Regions from separate parts of the Mesorhizobium sp. ES1-3 genome, predicted to be linked through region 1. Evidence: predicted binding sites of a transcription regulator. Region 1 holds the regulator's gene; the other holds the start of a gene.

Evidence for each region. Region 1 encodes LexA, which represses DNA repair genes until DNA is damaged. Its sites were predicted from a motif close to TGTTCNNNNTGTGTTCNG; they were not measured.
Region 2: the regulator LexA is predicted to act here: its motif matches at 5,957-5,974, upstream of LB536_RS09980 (helicase-related protein).

What each region holds. Positions count from the first base shown of each region.
Region 1 covers NZ_JAIUGW010000002.1:316,719-325,151, reverse strand. The annotation lists gene LB536_RS04605 (ABC transporter substrate-binding protein) at 1-985, opposite strand, end outside; gene LB536_RS04600 (GntR family transcriptional regulator) at 1,139-1,912, shown strand; gene lexA (transcriptional repressor LexA) at 2,323-3,066, shown strand; gene LB536_RS04590 (ComEC/Rec2 family competence protein) at 3,060-5,513, opposite strand; gene gltX (glutamate--tRNA ligase) at 5,617-7,041, shown strand; gene gltA (citrate synthase) at 7,241-8,433, shown strand, end outside.
Region 2 covers NZ_JAIUGW010000005.1:140,872-149,304, reverse strand. The annotation lists gene LB536_RS10000 (amino acid ABC transporter ATP-binding protein) at 1-352, shown strand, start outside; gene LB536_RS09995 (CarD family transcriptional regulator) at 434-1,015, opposite strand; gene fdxA (ferredoxin FdxA) at 1,385-1,723, opposite strand; gene LB536_RS09985 (RNA-binding S4 domain-containing protein) at 1,959-2,345, opposite strand; gene LB536_RS09980 (helicase-related protein) at 2,356-5,790, opposite strand; gene LB536_RS09975 (hypothetical protein) at 6,023-6,325, opposite strand; gene phbB (acetoacetyl-CoA reductase) at 6,524-7,249, opposite strand; gene LB536_RS09965 (acetyl-CoA C-acetyltransferase) at 7,356-8,433, opposite strand, start outside.

The sequences.
Region 1 (8,433 bases):
AGTCGACGATGCAGCCGCAATCGGCCATCGAAGCCGGTATCTCGATGCCGAACGCGGCCATCGCCTTGCGCGAGATCGTTGCCATGTGATCCTTGTAGGCCGGGCGCGACGGCGCGATCGTCTTGGGATCCTTGCCCTTCAGGATTTCGGCTGCGATGTTGCCGGCGTTGATACCGACCTGCGTATAATTGACCGCGAAGCTTGCCGGCACGGTGCCGTTGCGGACCGCGCTGTCATCGGAATTTACGACCGGAATACCAGCCTGGCGGGCAGCCGCGGAGACAGCGGCGATCGCCGGCTGGATCAGGTTCGAAGCCGGGCCGTAGATCACGTCGGCCTTGCCGGCGAGCGAGGCGATGCGCTGCTGGATGTCATTGACGTTGTCGATGCCGACTTCCACGACCTCGAAGCCGGCGGCGGGTGCCGCCGCCTTGATCTTTTCGACCAAGGCAACGTCGTTGGCCTCGCCCGGATTGTAAGGCACGCCAAAGCGCTTGGCGTTCGGCAGCAGCTTCTTGGTGAAGGCCATTACCGCGGCGACGTCCTGCAGGTCGCTGGCGCCGGTCATGCCTTCGTCTCCGGAGTCCCATGACGGTACCAGCTTGGCCGCCACCGGATCCGTGACCGCGGCAAAGACGATCGGAATGCCGGAGCCCGCGAGCGCCTTCTTGGCGATCTGCGAGACCGGCGTGGTGATGGTGTAGATCAGCTTGGGCTGCTCCGCCTGCAGCTTGGCGATCATCTGCGGCACCAGCGATGCATCGAAATTCGTATGGCTCTCCGTATAGACGACGTCCTTGCCCTCGACGAAGCCATTATCCGTCAGCGCCTTCTTGAAGCCGGCTATAGCGGCGTTGAGCTGCGGATGCTCGCCGAAATTGGCAATGCCGATGCGTATCTGATCGGCAGCGGCAGTACCCGCGCTCACCATCAATGCGCCGGCCAGGAACAAACCCGACAACCAAGCGGATTTCGACTTCAACATCATTTCCTCCCAGATTTGATCAGCGCCGCTTGGAGCGCGGCTACTGCGGCGATCATGGTCAGTCCGCCGGCCCGTGTCAAATATTATATATAATTCTTGCCATGCTCCGACATCATATATAATTTTTCTCTGCCAGACGACGGATGGACCGCGATGCAGGATCAAACCAGCTCCACAAAGACGGAGGCAGCCTATCAGCTGTTGCGGCGCGATATCCTGACCACGCGCCTCATGCCCGGCTCCCCGCTCAAGCTGAGTGCGCTGCGCGGTACCTATGGCGTCGGCTGGACGCCGTTGCGAGAAGCCTTGTCGCGGCTCGAGGCCGAACGCCTTGTCACCGCCATCAGCAATCGCGGCTTTACCGTGGCTCCGGTATCGCGGGCCGAACTGGAGGACCTGGCGCGCGCCAGGATGGTGGTCGAGATCCCCCTATTCCTCGAATCGATGGAGAAAGGCAGCAAGGAGTGGGAGGATGCTGTCGTCACCGCCCACTACCGGCTCTCCCGCTGCAAGACCGCGGTCGACGATCCCTCGGATGCGGCCGTCGACAAATGGGACGAGAACCACGAGGCTTTCCATGCGGCGCTGCTGAGCGCCGCCACATGCGATTGGCTGCTGCGTTTCCGCTCGACAATCTCGGATCAGCTGCGCCGGCATCATCGCTTTCTTGGTCTGGCGCCGACATTGCGGGCCGCGGCTGGCCTCAAGGATGGCTATGAAGAGGCTATGGAGGCACTGCGTGAAGCGATTGCGATCGAACACCATACCGCGATCATGGAAGCGGCACTCGATCGTGACGTCGAGCGGGCCAAGGCGCTGATGACTGCGCATATCGGCTACACCCTGCATGTCTATGTCCACAGCGAAGACAGTGGCGCGACCGAATACGCTGCCCGCGCCGGCAGCTTGAAAGCGGGTTCCGGATGACTTCAGCGCTTCCGCAACGCCTGTTCGCACGCACTTGATCGGGGCCGGCCGGACGCCTGGATCGATCGCTGCCCGAAGCTACGATCGTTGGCGTTTTGATTTCGTTTCGTTCCGCGAATGATGGATCCACAATTTTTACGATCCACCCCCGGGAAAGCCCTCCAAAAGACTGATGCCAAGCCTGGGCGGAGGATGGGCCACAGCCCATTAACCAAAACGATTTCAATGTGCTTGCCGACGGCGGAAAGGGTCGATTGCCGTCCGCTGTCGCGGGCAAAAAACTTCAGACGTCTTAACAAATTCATTAAACTTTAAACGGTTGCGGAACACAACTGGAACAGATAGTGTTTGTTCTGGGTTTGTTTTTCGATTCTGGTTCAGACCTTTCGTTCACTGCCTTGGGGGCCGCCATGCTGACACGCAAGCAACATGAACTGCTGATGTTCATCCACGAACGGCTCAAGGAAAGCGGGATACCGCCCTCCTTCGACGAGATGAAGGAAGCGCTCGATCTTGCCTCCAAGTCGGGGATCCATCGCCTGATCACGGCGCTGGAGGAACGCGGCTTCATTCGCCGGCTGCCCAACCGGGCGCGCGCGCTGGAAGTGCTGCGGCTGCCGGACTCGATCGCGCCGGGCCTCAATGCGGCGAAGAAGTTCTCGCCAAGCGTCATCCAGGGCAGCCTTGGCCAAGGCGGTCTCGGTCGCCAGATCAGGCCGGCGGCCGCGCCGTCGCGCCTGCCCGCAGCCGGTAACGACGACGATGCGGTTTCAGCCGTGTCCATCCCGGTCATGGGCCGTATCGCCGCCGGTGTGCCGATCGATGCCATCCAGCACCAGACGCATTCGATTTCGGTGCCGCCGGACATGATCATGGGCGGCGAACACTATGCGCTGGAAGTCAAAGGCGACTCGATGATCGAGGCCGGTATCTTCGACGGCGATACGGTCATCATCCGCAATGCCGACACGGCAAGTCCGGGCGAAATCATCGTGGCGCTGGTCGATGAGGAGGAAGCAACGCTGAAGCGGTTCCGCCGCAAGGGCGCCTCGATCGCGCTCGAAGCCGCCAATCCAGCCTACGAAACGCGCATCTTCGGACCGGATCGGGTCAAGGTGCAGGGCAAGCTTGTCGGGCTGATCAGGCGCTACTGAGCCGGCTTGCCATCGAGCTTGTCGGACTTTTTATAGGGCAGCAGCCCTCTCGCCTCGCGTGAGAATTTTCGCTGCTCGTGCCAGGGGCGGTATGGTCCGTCGACGGCGAATTCGATCGCAGCCGGGCTCGTGGCCGACTGGGGATCGAAGTAGACGGCGGCACTTCCCTTGCGGGCGAGCTGTCGTTTGGTGACCACGAGAACCAGCGGATCGTGGCAGGCGTCATAGGCGGTCGCGTCATTGACGACGATCAGGTCGGCGAAGGCGCAGGCCTTCCAGGTGCTCTTGCGATCCTCGACATAGGCGATGATCGCACCGGAGGGGTGCCTGGCAAGACACAGGCCTTCGCGGCAATAGAACGGCGATCCCCGCGGCAGGTCGGTGGGACTAGCGATATCGAATTGCCCGTCCATCTTGTCGAACATTTCCGGTTTGACGATTGTTTCGGAGATCAGAGCGCGTTTCCAGTTGTCGGCTGCGAATTCGTTCGGACGTTCCCGGTTGACGGCCAGTTCGCCATTGCCGATCGGCAGGGCGACCAGCCGCGCGTCTTCCGAGATCAGCACATCGGGCGTATGTGTGTGCGACACAGTCAAAAGGCCGGCAAGCGCGAATGGCAGCGCGGCGAGCCGCAACCAGGTCGTCGCCACCGTCGCGATGACCAGCGCGACGGTGACCAGCAGCACGGATTGCTGCGAGATCAGCCCGACCCCATCGATCGGAGAGCGCTCCGATATCCACGCCGATACGGCGATCATCGCCGTCAGGCCCTTGCCCATGAGGTAGAGAGCCGGCCAATCCAACCCGAACGGCATCAGCAACGCGCTGGCGACAGCCAGGAACATCACGACCGATACGATCGGCATGACGGCCAGATTGGCGAACAGGCTGAGCGGCGACACCCGCTGGAAATGCCAGATGGCAAACAGCGCCGTTGCGCTGCCGGCGATGATGGACGTCATGGCCAATCCACCTGTCGCCAGCAGGAATTTTCGCGTCAGGAACCCGGGCAGGGATCGCTTTGGCGGCGGCGGCCTCGTCTTTCCCGCATGGTGGTCGGCCCAGCCGGCATAGGCGCCGACCAAGGCCGCGGTCGCCGCGAACGACATCTGGAAGCTCGGGCCGACGACCTCGTGCGGGGAAACCAGGATGACGGCGATCGCCGAGATCGCCAGGTTGCGCATGGTCAGTGCCGCGCGATCGAACAAGACGGCGACCAGCATCACCGCCAGCATGATGAAGCTGCGCTCGGCGGCGACGACGACGCCGGAAATGACGAGATAGGCGGCGATAGAGAAAAGTGCGGCGGCGGCCGCGTATTTCTTCACCGGCCGGCGCGCGGAAAAGCCTGGAAACAGCGCGAAGACGCCGCGTAACAGACCCATGATGGTGCCGGCCACCAGCGCCATATGCAGTCCCGAAATGGAGATGATGTGATAGATGCCGGTACGCCGCATCGCTTCGTTGATTTCATTGGGAATGCCGGCGCGCACGCCAACGATCAGCGCCGCCGCGATCTCGCCTTCGGCGCCGCCAATGCTGCCCCTGATATGGTCGGCGATGGCTTCGCGGGCATCTTCGATGCCAGAAAAAAGGCGTGCCGGCAGCGGCATCTGACCGTCGTCGGCGGAGACAACGGTTGGATTGCCGAGAAAGAAGCCGCTGCCGCCGATGCCGGCGAAATAGCTCTCGAAGGAGAAGTCGTAGCTGTCCGGCCGCACCGGACCGGTCGGCGGCAGCAGTTTGGCATAACCTGTGACAAGCGAGCCGGCGGTCATTTCCGGCGGTATCTTGCGTGCCGAAAGCCGGACCCTTTCCGGCGCATAGCGCAGTTTCGGGCGGGCCGTCGAAATCACGTCCATGGTCAGCCGGATGCGGCCGGTCTCCATTTCTTCGATCGAGACCACGCGGCCGGTCAGCTGCGTCGATATCTCCGAGCCCAGCATCCGGGTTCCGGCTCGCCATGTTTCGACCTTCGCCGCGAGCAGGCCAAGCACACACAACAGCACTGCCATGAAACACAGATGGGTTTTCGGCCAAGAGCGGGAGACGAATGCACAGATCGCCGCCAGCATCACGGCAGCGACGGGCCTTGCAAAATCGGGCTCGGACGCCAGCGAAAAGTAGCCGATCGCCCCAACGGCCAGGCAGACCGGCACCAGCAGGAAGGCGATGCCCCGGTCGAGTTCCAGCTCCGCCGCCTTGGCCACGCCGTGACGCAGGCGAGGCAAGGCAATCAGGCCGATTTGCCGGCGCACGCGCACAATCCCGCGCGCGGCGGGAGACGGAGTTGGCGCCGGGCTGTCCGCCTGCGGCGGCTGGATTGCGGGCGCAGCCACGAGCGGCGATGGCAGTGGGATCGCCGGAGGCGTTGTAAACAGGGACCGCTCGCTGACGCCGACAATGGCGCCCTCGCCCCGATCCGAGCCCCGGCCTCGTCCAGTCATCGGGTCTGCCCCTTGCGCCCTCGACACCCTATGCTACATGAACGCGCGACGCGCGAAAGTCCGCGCACTCCGCACCCAGCTTCAGACGTTTTCCGAGAGTTTCATGCCCGACAAGGTCATCACCCGTTTTGCCCCCTCGCCGACCGGCTATCTGCACATCGGCGGCGCACGCACGGCGCTGTTCAACTGGCTCTATGCCAAGCACACCGGCGGCACGATGCTGTTGCGTATCGAGGACACCGATCGCGAGCGCTCGACCGAGGCGGCCACATCAGCCATTCTGGACGGACTGACCTGGCTCGGTCTGTCATGGGACGGTGAAGCGGTCTCCCAATTCGAGCGCGCGCCGCGCCACCGGGAGGTCGCCGAGGAACTGGTGCGGCTGGGCAAGGCCTATTACAGCTACGAGACTTCAGCCGAGCTCGAGGCGATGCGCGAGGCGGCCCGCGCCAAGGGCCTGCCGCCTCGCTATAACGGCCACTGGCGTGACCGCGTCCCGTCGGAGGCGCCCGCCGGCGTCAAGGGCGCCATCCGCATCAAGGCACCGACCGAGGGCGAGACGGTGGTGCAGGACCGGGTCCAGGGCGAGGTGCGCTTCCCCAACAAGGATCTCGACGATTTCATCATCCTGCGCTCGGACGGCAACCCGACCTACATGCATGCCGTCGTCGTCGACGATCACGACATGGGCGTCACCCACATCATCCGTGGCGACGATCACCTGACCAACGCCGCGCGCCAGACCGTGATCTACAACGCCATGGGCTGGGACGTGCCTTCGATGTCGCATATCCCGCTCATCCATGGCGCCGACGGCGCCAAGCTGTCGAAGCGCCACGGCGCGCTTGGGGTCGAGGCCTATCGCGCCATGGGCTATCTGCCGGAGGCGCTGCTCAATTACCTGGCGCGGCTCGGCTGGAGCCATGGCGATGACGAGATCATGTCGATCAAGGACATGATCTCCTGGTTCGATATCGGCGACGTCAACAAGGGCGCGGCGCGCTTCGACTTCGCCAAGCTCGAGGCGCTGAACGGCGTCCATATGCGCCGCATGGCCGATATCGAATTGTTCGACATCTTCATCGCCACCTTGCCTTATCTGGAGAGTGGCCCGGCGATGGCGGCGCGCCTCGACGAGAAGAACAAGGCGCAGTTGCTGGCAGCGCTCCCAGGCCTGAAGGAGCGCGCCAAGACGCTGGTCGAGCTCGTCGACGGCGCCGGCTTTCTGTTTGCCACGCGGCCACTGCCGATCGACGACAAGGCGGCTCTCCTGCTCAATGACGATGCCCGCAAGATCCTGCGTGGCGCTCACGAAGCTTTGAATGCGCTGTCCGGCGACTGGACAGCGGCCACGGCCGAGGCCGCGATCCGCGACTATGCGCTGGCCGGCGGCTACAAGCTTGGCGCCGTGGCCCAGCCGTTGCGGGCCGCTTTGACCGGTAAAAGCACCTCGCCAGGCGTGTTCGACGTGCTGGCCGTGCTGGGGCGCGAGGAAAGCCTCGCGCGCATAGCGGATCAAATCGATTAGGAGCAAACTGGCCCAAGAAGAAACTGGCCCAAGAAGATTGGCATTGAAAGGCGCGTTTCGCAGTGCAACATTAGGCCCTGGCCCAATCTGGCACGCACCTCCTAAAATGCGGTGGCGACTACGCGCATTGCGGTGATTTCGACGTGTCGCTCTGCGGAATTTGCCTTTGCCGGCATGAGGAAACAAGAAGGAGTTTGCAATGACCGAAGCTGCGAAAAAACTGGATATGGGCGGCCAGGAGGCCACGGCAACGCTGGAATTCGCCGGCAAGACCCACGAATTCAAGGTGCGAAGCGGCTCGGTCGGACCTGACGTCATCGACATCGCCTCGCTCTACAGCACCACCGGCGCCTTCACCTATGACCCCGGCTTCACCTCGACGGCAAGCTGCGAGTCGGAGATCACCTTCATCGACGGTGATGCCGGCATCCTCCTGCATCGCGGCTACCCGATCGACCAGTTGGCCGAACACGGCGACTTCCTCGAGGTCTGCTATCTCCTGCTCTACGGCGAACTGCCCACCAAGGCGCAGAAGGACGATTTCGACTATCGCGTGACGCGCCACACCATGGTGCACGAGCAGATGTCGCGCTTCTTCACCGGCTTCCGCCGCGACGCGCACCCGATGGCGGTGATGTGCGGCGTGGTCGGCGCGCTGTCGGCCTTCTATCACGACTCGACCGACATCTCCGACCCGTACCAGCGCATGGTTGCCTCCATGCGCCTGATCGCCAAAATGCCGACGATCGCGGCCATGGCCTACAAGTACCACATCGGCCAGCCTTTCATTTACCCGAAGAACGAGCTGAATTTCGCCGCCAACTTCCTGCACATGTGCTTTGCCGTGCCCTGCGAGGAATACAAGATCAACCCGGTGCTGGCGCGGGCCATGGAGCGCATCTTCATCCTGCATGCCGATCACGAGCAGAACGCTTCGACTTCGACCGTTCGTCTCGCCGGCTCCTCGGGCGCTAACCCCTTCGCCTGCATTGCCGCCGGCATCGCTTGCCTGTGGGGCCCGGCCCATGGCGGCGCCAATGAAGCGGCGCTTAACATGCTGGGCGAGATCGGCCATGTCGATCACATCCCGGAATTCATCGCCCGTGCCAAGGACAAGAACGATCCGTTCCGCCTGATGGGCTTTGGCCACCGCGTCTACAAGAACTATGATCCACGCGCCAAGATCATGCAGAAGACGGCGCATGAGGTCCTGGGCGAACTCGGCATCAAGGACGATCCGCTGCTCGACATCGCGATGGAACTGGAAAAGATCGCGCTGACCGATGCCTATTTCATCGAGAAGAAACTCTATCCGAACGTCGATTTCTATTCCGGCATCACACTGAAGGCGCTGGGCTTCCCCACCACCATGTTCACCGTGCTGTTCGCGGT
Region 2 (8,433 bases), on a different contig from region 1:
GGCGACGCTGTCAGGTGGCCAGCAGCAGCGCGTGGCGATCGCGCGGGCTCTCGCCCCGTCGCCGAAAGTGCTGCTGTGCGACGAGCCGACCTCGGCGCTCGACCCCGAACTGGCGCAGGAAGTTGTCGACGTGCTTGGCCAACTCGCCAGCGAAGGCACGACCATGGTGATTGCGACGCATGATTTGCGCCTCGCCTCCAAGATCGCCCAGGAAGCGGTGTTCCTCGACGCCGGCGTCGTGGTCGAGCAGGGACCGTCCGCCACGCTGTTCGGCAATCCGGAGCGCGAACGGACCAAGCGGTTCATCGCCACGCTGAAGCAGGAGGCGGCGGAGAAGGGCGGTGGCGCATAAGCGCGGTATCCGCAGCAATCCCAAAGACAAAAAACCCGGCGCGAGGCCGGGTTTCGTTAACTCAACTCGAAGGCGAAAAGCTCAGGCAGCTTCTTCCTGCTCGGCTTCCTCGTTGTCGGCCTTGGCGCCACGCTTGGGGCCCTTGTTGAGGTTGACCTCGATCAGGCGCACGGCTTCGGTTTCCGACATGCGGTTTACGGCCGCGATCTCGCGAGCCATGCGGTCGAGCGCCGCCTCGTAGAGCTGGCGTTCGGAATAGGACTGCTCCGGCTGGTTGTCGGCGCGGTAGAGGTCGCGCACGACTTCCGAGATCGAGATCAGGTCGCCCGAATTGATCTTGGCATCATATTCCTGGGCACGACGCGACCACATGGTGCGCTTGACGCGGGCGCGACCCTGCACGACCTTCAGCGCACGCTCGACATAATCCTCCTCCGACAGCTTGCGCATGCCGATCGAGGTCGCCTTGGCGACCGGCACCTTCAGGCGCATCTTGTCCTTCTGGAAGTCGATGACGAACAGTTCCAGCTTGTGACCGGCCACTTCCTGCTCGTCGATCGAGACGATCTGGCCGACGCCATGCGCCGGATAGACGATGTACTCGCCGGTCTTGAAACCGTGACGCGCGGCTGTGGACTTCTTCTGCGGGGTTATCGTTGCCATTACGCCCTGAACTCCTTGTTGTGTGCCGGCGGCGGTGCCGGCTGAACTCACGTGATCGGTGTCACCGATCATTAGCCGCACAACAGATGAACCCACCGGAAAGGCCGGGACCGGCAAACCGCACGAACTGCGACCGCCTGGCCCAGATCGCTCTGGTCCGGAATGGGATTTTCACCTTTCAGTGATTTGGGGCGTCTGCGCCATAAATCGACGTTGTGTCACCGGCATGTTTCGCTGATGTAACACAAAAAGTCGGAAGAATCAAGGTTTTGCTGCGTAAGCGAAGGCCACAACCGATCGCCGCCTGTCAAGGCGGTTAATCCGACGTGCCTGTTACGCTGCGTCATACAAGCCTTTACAGCGGTGTTGTCAATCGCCTTCGCCGGGCTCGGCGGAGAAGTATTTCTCGAACTTGCCGGTCTCGCCGTCGAAGGTCTTGGCGTCGGCCGGCGGCTCCTTCTTGGCGGTGATGTTGGGCCATTTCTCGGCATATTCGGTGTTGATCTGCAGCCATTTGTCGAGGCCGGACTCGGTGTCGGGCTTGATCGCGTCGGCCGGGCATTCCGGCTCGCAGACGCCGCAGTCGATGCACTCGTCGGGATGGATGACGAGCATGTTCTCGCCTTCGTAGAAACAGTCGACCGGACAGACCTCGATGCAGTCCATATATTTGCATTTGATGCAGTTGTCGGTCACGACATAGGTCATCGGTCGGCTCCGGGATGTCCCGTTTTTGTTGGCTTTTTTGTGAGGTAACGCCTTTGTCGGCCGCTTGCAAGGGTGGCTATTCCCAGTGGCGCCAGGGTTTGGGAATGGAATTCCAGGTGGGCGGTGCCGCGAGGGCCCGACATGCCCACAGGCCGTCCCGTTTGCCGGTCCCGGTTCTGCTTTTTGTTTGTCGTTTGCCCTGGGAAAACACACCCCCGCGTCTGGTCGGCAAGGCTCAATCTTCGTCGAGCAATCGGTCGGTCTGGCGGCGCTCTTTCTTGGTCGGGCGGCCGCTGCCTGCCTCGCGCAGCGCCGGGATAGCATCGGGAAGTGCGTCGGCCTTGGCTGCGGGCGGCGGCGACATGTCTTCATAAAGAGTGCGAGCTTCCTCGGCAGGGCCGCGCCGCACACCAGCGCCGAGCACCTTCCAGACGAAGATACGCCGGTCGAGCGTGATGGTCAGCACGTCGCCTGGCTTGACCAGATCGGAAGCCTGCGCTGCTTTGTCGCGATTGATGCGCACGCGACCGGCGACTACCAGTTTGGCCGCCAGTGAGCGCGATTTCACCGCGCGCGTGAAGAACAGCCATTTGTCGATGCGCTGGCGGCCTTCCGCAACCATCGACGCGAGCCTACTTCTTTAATTGGTCGCGCAAAGCGGCGAGCTTGGCGAAGGGTGAATCCGGATCGAAGCGCACCGGACGCTCCTCGCGCGGCTTGGGCTGGAAGGCGGGCTTTCCGCCCCCCTTGCCACGATCGGCACCCTTGCCTTCCGGGCTGCCGCCCTTCCAGTCAGGCCGACCTTCGCGGCGGTCGGGACGATCGCCTTGCGGGCGGCCGTCGCGGCGCTCGGCGCCTTCGCCTTGCGGCCTCGGCTTGAACTTCGAGCGGTCGAAGCGCGGTTTGCCGGCGCCGTCGCGGCGCCCTTCATGAGCGGGACGGTCCGCGGGCGTGCCTGTTGCCGGTCCGTCGCCGGCATCGGCAGGCGCGTTGCTTCGGCCGCGCGCCTGTCCGGCTTGCGGGCGGTTGTTGCGGCCATCGCGATGGCGCGGGCGCTGGTCAAAGCGACCTTGGCGCCACAACAGGATCGGTTTTGGCGCTTCGGCTTCCGGCGCAGGTTCGCTGGTGGCTTCCGCCACTGCAGCCGGTTCGGCGGCATCCGTCGGCGCGGAGGCTTCGACGATCGGCTCCGCCGCTGCGGCTTCCTCCGTGGGCGTGGCGTCGACCTCGGCAGCTTCAGGTTCGGCCTGCGGTTCAACCGGGGCCGGCTCGGCGGGTTCAACAGCGGCTTCGGCTAAAGGCGCCTCTTCATCCGCAACCTCAGTCGTGGCTTCCGACTGCTCTTGTGCGACAGGCTCTGCTGCCGTTTCCGCGATGACCTCGGCTGGGGCTTCGATGGCGGCCTCGGCGGCTGCCGTTGCCGAACCCTCGACCGTTGCCTCCGCGGCCGCATCTACAGCGCCGGCTTCCGTTACTGCGGCTTCCACTGCCGCCTCTTCCGCCGCCTTGGCCTGTTCCGCGCGGGCTACCTCTTCGGCTGCCTGCTTGGCAGCGGCGGCTTCCCGCGCGGCAGTGTCCTGCGCTTCCAGCCGTGCCTTGACTTCCGCCACCGGTTTCGGCTCGGCGCGATAACCGAGACCCTTGAGGATCTCTTCCATGTCGTCGGCGGTGGCGCCGAGGATCGACATCATCGGCGGCGTCACCATGAAGGACTGGCCGTCATAGGCGCCGTCCGGCCGCTGGCCGAGGCCGGGCTTCCAGTTGGTCGCCGGGCGGATCAGGTCGGCCAGCCGCTCGAGAATATCGATGCGCACGGCGCGGCGGCCGAGATTGCGGTAGCCGGCAAGCTTGTAGAACGCCTTGTCGAAGGCCGGATCGATGACAACAGAGGTGCGTCCCGACGCCAGCGCATGGACGACGTCGCCGAAGCCCGGCTTGTCCTTGCCGTCGTTCTTCAGCGCCCAAAGCAAGGTCACCAGTCCGGCGGGTGCCGGCTTGATCAGCGCCGGCACGAAGACGTGATAGGCACCGAAGCGCACGCCGAGCCGGCGAAGTGCCGCCCGACCTTCCTGGTCGAGCGACTTCATCTCCTCGGCGATGTCGCGGCGATTGATGAGGCCGAAATTCTCCACGAGCTGGAAGGCGATGCCGCGGCCGATACCGGAAATCTGCTCCGCATTCTTCAAGTCGACCAGCGGCTTGAGCAGGGATTCGATCTGGAAATTGACGAAACGCTCGGCGCGCGCGGCGACCTTGTCGCGGGCCGGGCCGGTGAGTTGTTCGTCGGCCAGCAGCACCAGCCGCGGCTTCAGCGCGTCCTCGCCCGAAACCAGCGTGCCGATCGGTGCGCCGATCCAGCGCAGGGTGCCGTCCGAGCCGAGCGCGAGGTCGCCATTGGCGCAGGCGCCGAAGCGCTCCGCACGGGCCTCGAATTCGGCTGCCAGCGCCTTTTGCGCGGCCGTGCGCACGGCCTTGGCGTCTTCGCCGCCGGCGGTCTGGTCGGCGGTGAAGCGGAACCCTTGCAACTCGCCGACATGATGGCCTTCGACAAGGACGGTTCCGGTAGGACTGATTTCGGCTTCGGGCATGGTATTTTCTCTAAGGCGCCGCATGAGGACGGAAGTCCTGCGGTCTACGAAGCGTTTCGTCAACCGCTCATGCAACGCATCCGACAATCTGTCTTCGATTTCACGCGTCTTTTCCCGCCAGTGTGCCTGATCGGCCAGCCAGCCGGGCCGGTTCGACACGAATGTCCAGGTGCGGATCTGGGCGATGCGGTGCGACAGCGTATCGATGTCGCCCTCGGTGGTGTCGGCACGGCGCACCTGCTCGGCCATGTAATTCTCGTCGACATGGCCATGCCGGGCGAGGTCCATGTAGATCGAGGCGATCAGGTCGGCATGCTGGGCGGGCGCAATCTTGCGGTAGTCCGGCAGCGCGCAGGCTTCCCACAGCAGCGCCACGCGCTTGGCATTGGTCGCGAGCGCGCGGATGTCTTCGTCGCGGGAGAGATGTTCGAGCGCTTGTGCATCGACGGCCGGCAGCGCGCGTGTCAGGCCCTCGACCGGGGCGTTGGTTTCGATCGATCGCTTCAGCGCATCGAGGCTGGCGAAATCGAATTGCGCGGTGCGCCATTGCAGCACCTTCACCGGGTCGAATTCATGGCCCTCGATCTTCTGGACCAGATCCTCGTCGAGTGGGTCGACCTGACCGGTGACGCCAAACGTGCCGTCGCGCAGGTGCCGGCCGGCGCGGCCGGCGATCTGGCCGAGTTCGGCCGCCGTCAGATTGCGGTACTGGTAGCCGTCGAATTTGCGGTTCTGGGCAAAGGCGACATGATCGAGATCGAGGTTGAGGCCCATGCCGATCGCGTCGGTGGCAATGAGGTAGTCGACATCGCCCGACTGGAACAGCGCCACCTGGGCATTGCGGGTACGGGGCGACAGCGCCCCGAGCACGACGGCCGCACCGCCCTGCTGGCGGCGGATCAGCTCGGCGATTGCGTAGACCTCGTCGGCGGAGAAGGCGACGATCGCGGTACGCCTTGGCAGGCGGGTCAGTTTCTTGGAGCCGGCATAGGCCAGATGCGACAGCCGCGGCCGCGTCACCACCGAGACGCCCTTCAGCAGCCGCTGGAGAATGCCGTGCATGGTGGCCGCGCCGAGCAGCAGCGTTTCCTGGCGGCCGCGCAGATGCAGGATGCGGTCGGTGAAGATATGGCCGCGCTCGAGGTCGCCGGCCAGCTGCACCTCGTCGATGGCGACGAAGGCGGCGTCGGTCTCGCGCGGCATGGCTTCGACGGTGCAGACCGAATATCTGGCGCCCGGCGGCTGGATCTTCTCCTCGCCGGTGATGAGCGCCACCTTGTGGGCGCCGACCTTCTCGCAGACGCGCGTGTAGACCTCGCGGGCCAGCAGCCTCAGCGGCAGGCCGATGACGCCGGTTTCGTGCGCCACCATGCGCTCGATGGCGAGATGGGTCTTGCCCGTGTTGGTCGGGCCAAGCACGGCGGTCACGTCGCGGCCTGACAGGATCAGCGGCTCGGTGTGTTTCTGCTGAATGTTCATCGGCTCGGAAATAAGGCTTTCTGGCCTCTCGTTGTCGGGAGCGTGCCTGGACGGCGCGTATGACAGCCGACACATAGGGATTTCGGGCGCGAAGCGAAAGCGGAATGTTCCGGCCGGGTGTTAAGGACGCCTGCGTCGACCCGCAAATCAGCCCCAGCTTAACAGTTGGAACGAGTCTGGAACGAATCAGCGACGAATCGGTGACTCCGTCAGATTCAGCTTTTGTTCACGGCTAGATATGGATTTTGTGACCACGAGTCTCACCACATGCTGAATCACCGAACTGGCCCGTTTTATGCTTGGTGGATCTTGCCGTTAATGTTTGCCGGTAAACCATGCAGGAGGCTCGCGCCACTTCGCTCAACATTATGAAATTATTAATCTTTCTGAACTCTGCGTTAAGGAATTGCAGGCAATCGCGGCCATTAATGTTAACATTGCGCTCAAAGCCGGAACGAATCGGCGACAAACCAGCGCCAGCGGTATTTTCTCCTTTTGTTCCCCCAATATCTTGTGTTGTGAACAGCTTATCCACCGAGAATCCACAGGCTTGACCACAGGGTTTCGCACAGACGCGGCTGCCGTCATTAACCTTTGCGTGCCGGATTGGAGCATCGCGCCACAGCGAAGCCTTCCAAGGATCAAGCGTCGTTTGAAAGCGGACCGGTTTCCCGGTCCGCTTGTTGCGAGCACGCGTCGATCCCCCAGCCGTTGGCTGCGGTGAGAAGAGGACTCAGATGAAGTACTGGCCACCATTGGCGGTGAGGGTCGAGCCGGTGATGAAGCCGGCGTCTTCGGAAGCCAGGAAGACAACGCAGCGCGCGATCTCTTCCGGTTCGCCCAGGCGGCCGACCGGGATTTGCGGGATGATGCGTTCGTTGAGCACCTTCTCGTCGATCGCCTTGACCATCTCGGTGGCGATGTAGCCGGGGCAGATGACGTTGACGGTGATGCCGGCGCGCGCGCCTTCCTGGGCGAGCGCCTTCGAGAAGCCGATGTCGCCGGCCTTGGCGGCGGAGTAGTTGACCTGGCCGGCCTGGCCCTTCTGGCCGTTGATCGAGGAGATGGTGATGACGCGGCCGAACTTGCGGTCGCGCATGCCGCTCCACAGCGGATGCGTCATGTTGAAGACACCGGACAGATTTGTGTCGATGACCTCTTTCCACTGGTCGCGCGTCAACTTGTGGAACATGGCGTCGCGGGTGATGCCGGCATTGTTGACCAGCACGGACACCGGGCCGAGGTCGGCCTCGATCTGCTTGATGCCGGCGGCGCAAGCGTCATAGTCGGCGACCGACCATTTGTAGACCGGAATGCCGGTTTCGGCCTTGAACTTCGCCGCCGCGTCGTCGTTGCCGGCATAATTCGCGGCAACCGAATAGCCGGCAGTCTTCAAAGCGGTCGAGATCGCCGCGCCGATACCGCGCGATCCACCCGTGACGATTGCAACCTTGGTCATGCATTTCCCCTTTTGAAATCGCCCTGTTGTCGGGCTTGGCAGGCACTGGATTTGCTACAGGCACTACATATGAACCGGGCGGCTTGCGCCGCCCGTCCAAAATCTATCAGAGAGCCTCCACACACATGGCGACGCCCATGCCGCCGCCGATGCATAGGGTGGCGAGACCCTTCTTGGCGCCGCGTCGGCGCATCTCGAAGACCAGCGTGTTGAAGATGCGGGCGCCCGAGGCGCCGATCGGGTGGCCGATGGCGATGGCGCCGCCATTGACGTTGACGATCGAGGGATCCCAGCCCATGTCCTTGTTGACGGCGCAGGCCTGTGCGGCGAACGCCTCGTTGGCCTCGACAAGGTCGAGATCCCCTGCCGACCAGCCGGCCTTTTCCAATGCCTTGCGCGAGGCGGGAATGGGTCCGGTGCCCATGATCGCCGGATCGACGCCGGCGGTTGCCCAGGACGCGATCCGCGCCAGCGGGGTGATGCCGCGCCTGGCGGCTTCCGCTTCACTCATCAGCAGCGCACCGGCAGCACCGTCATTGATGCCGGAGGCGTTGGCCGCGGTCACCGTGCCGTCCTTGTCGAAGGCCGGCTTCAGCTTGGTCATGGCATCGATCGTGGCGCCGTGGCGGATGTACTCGTCCTGGTCGACAATGGTGTCGCCCTTCTTGCCCTTGATGGTGAAGGCGACGATCTCGTCCTTGAACTTGCCGGCCTTTTGCGCGGCCTCGGCCTTGTTCTGCGAGGCCAGCGCGAACTGGTCCTGGTCGTCGCGGGTGATCTGGAACTGGCGGGCGACGTTCTCGGCGGTGTTGCCCATGTGGTAGCCATTGAAGGCGTCCCACAACCCGTCCTTGATCATGGTGTCGATCATCTTGTAGTCGCCCATCTTGACGCCGGCGCGCAGGTGCTCGGCGTGCGGCGACAGCGACATCGATTCCTGGCCGCCGGCGATGATCACCTTGGCGTCGCCGGTGGCGATCTGCTGCATGCCGAGCGCGATGGCGCGCAGGCCGGAGCCGCAAACCTGGTTAAGGCCCCAGGCGGTGGTCTCCTTGGGCAGGCCGGCCAGGATCGAGGCCTGGCGGGCCGGGTTCTGGCCTTGCGCCGCGGTCAGCACCTGGCCGAGGATGACCTCGTCGACCTCGGCCGCCTCGACACCGGCACGCGTCAAAAGTTCCTTGACG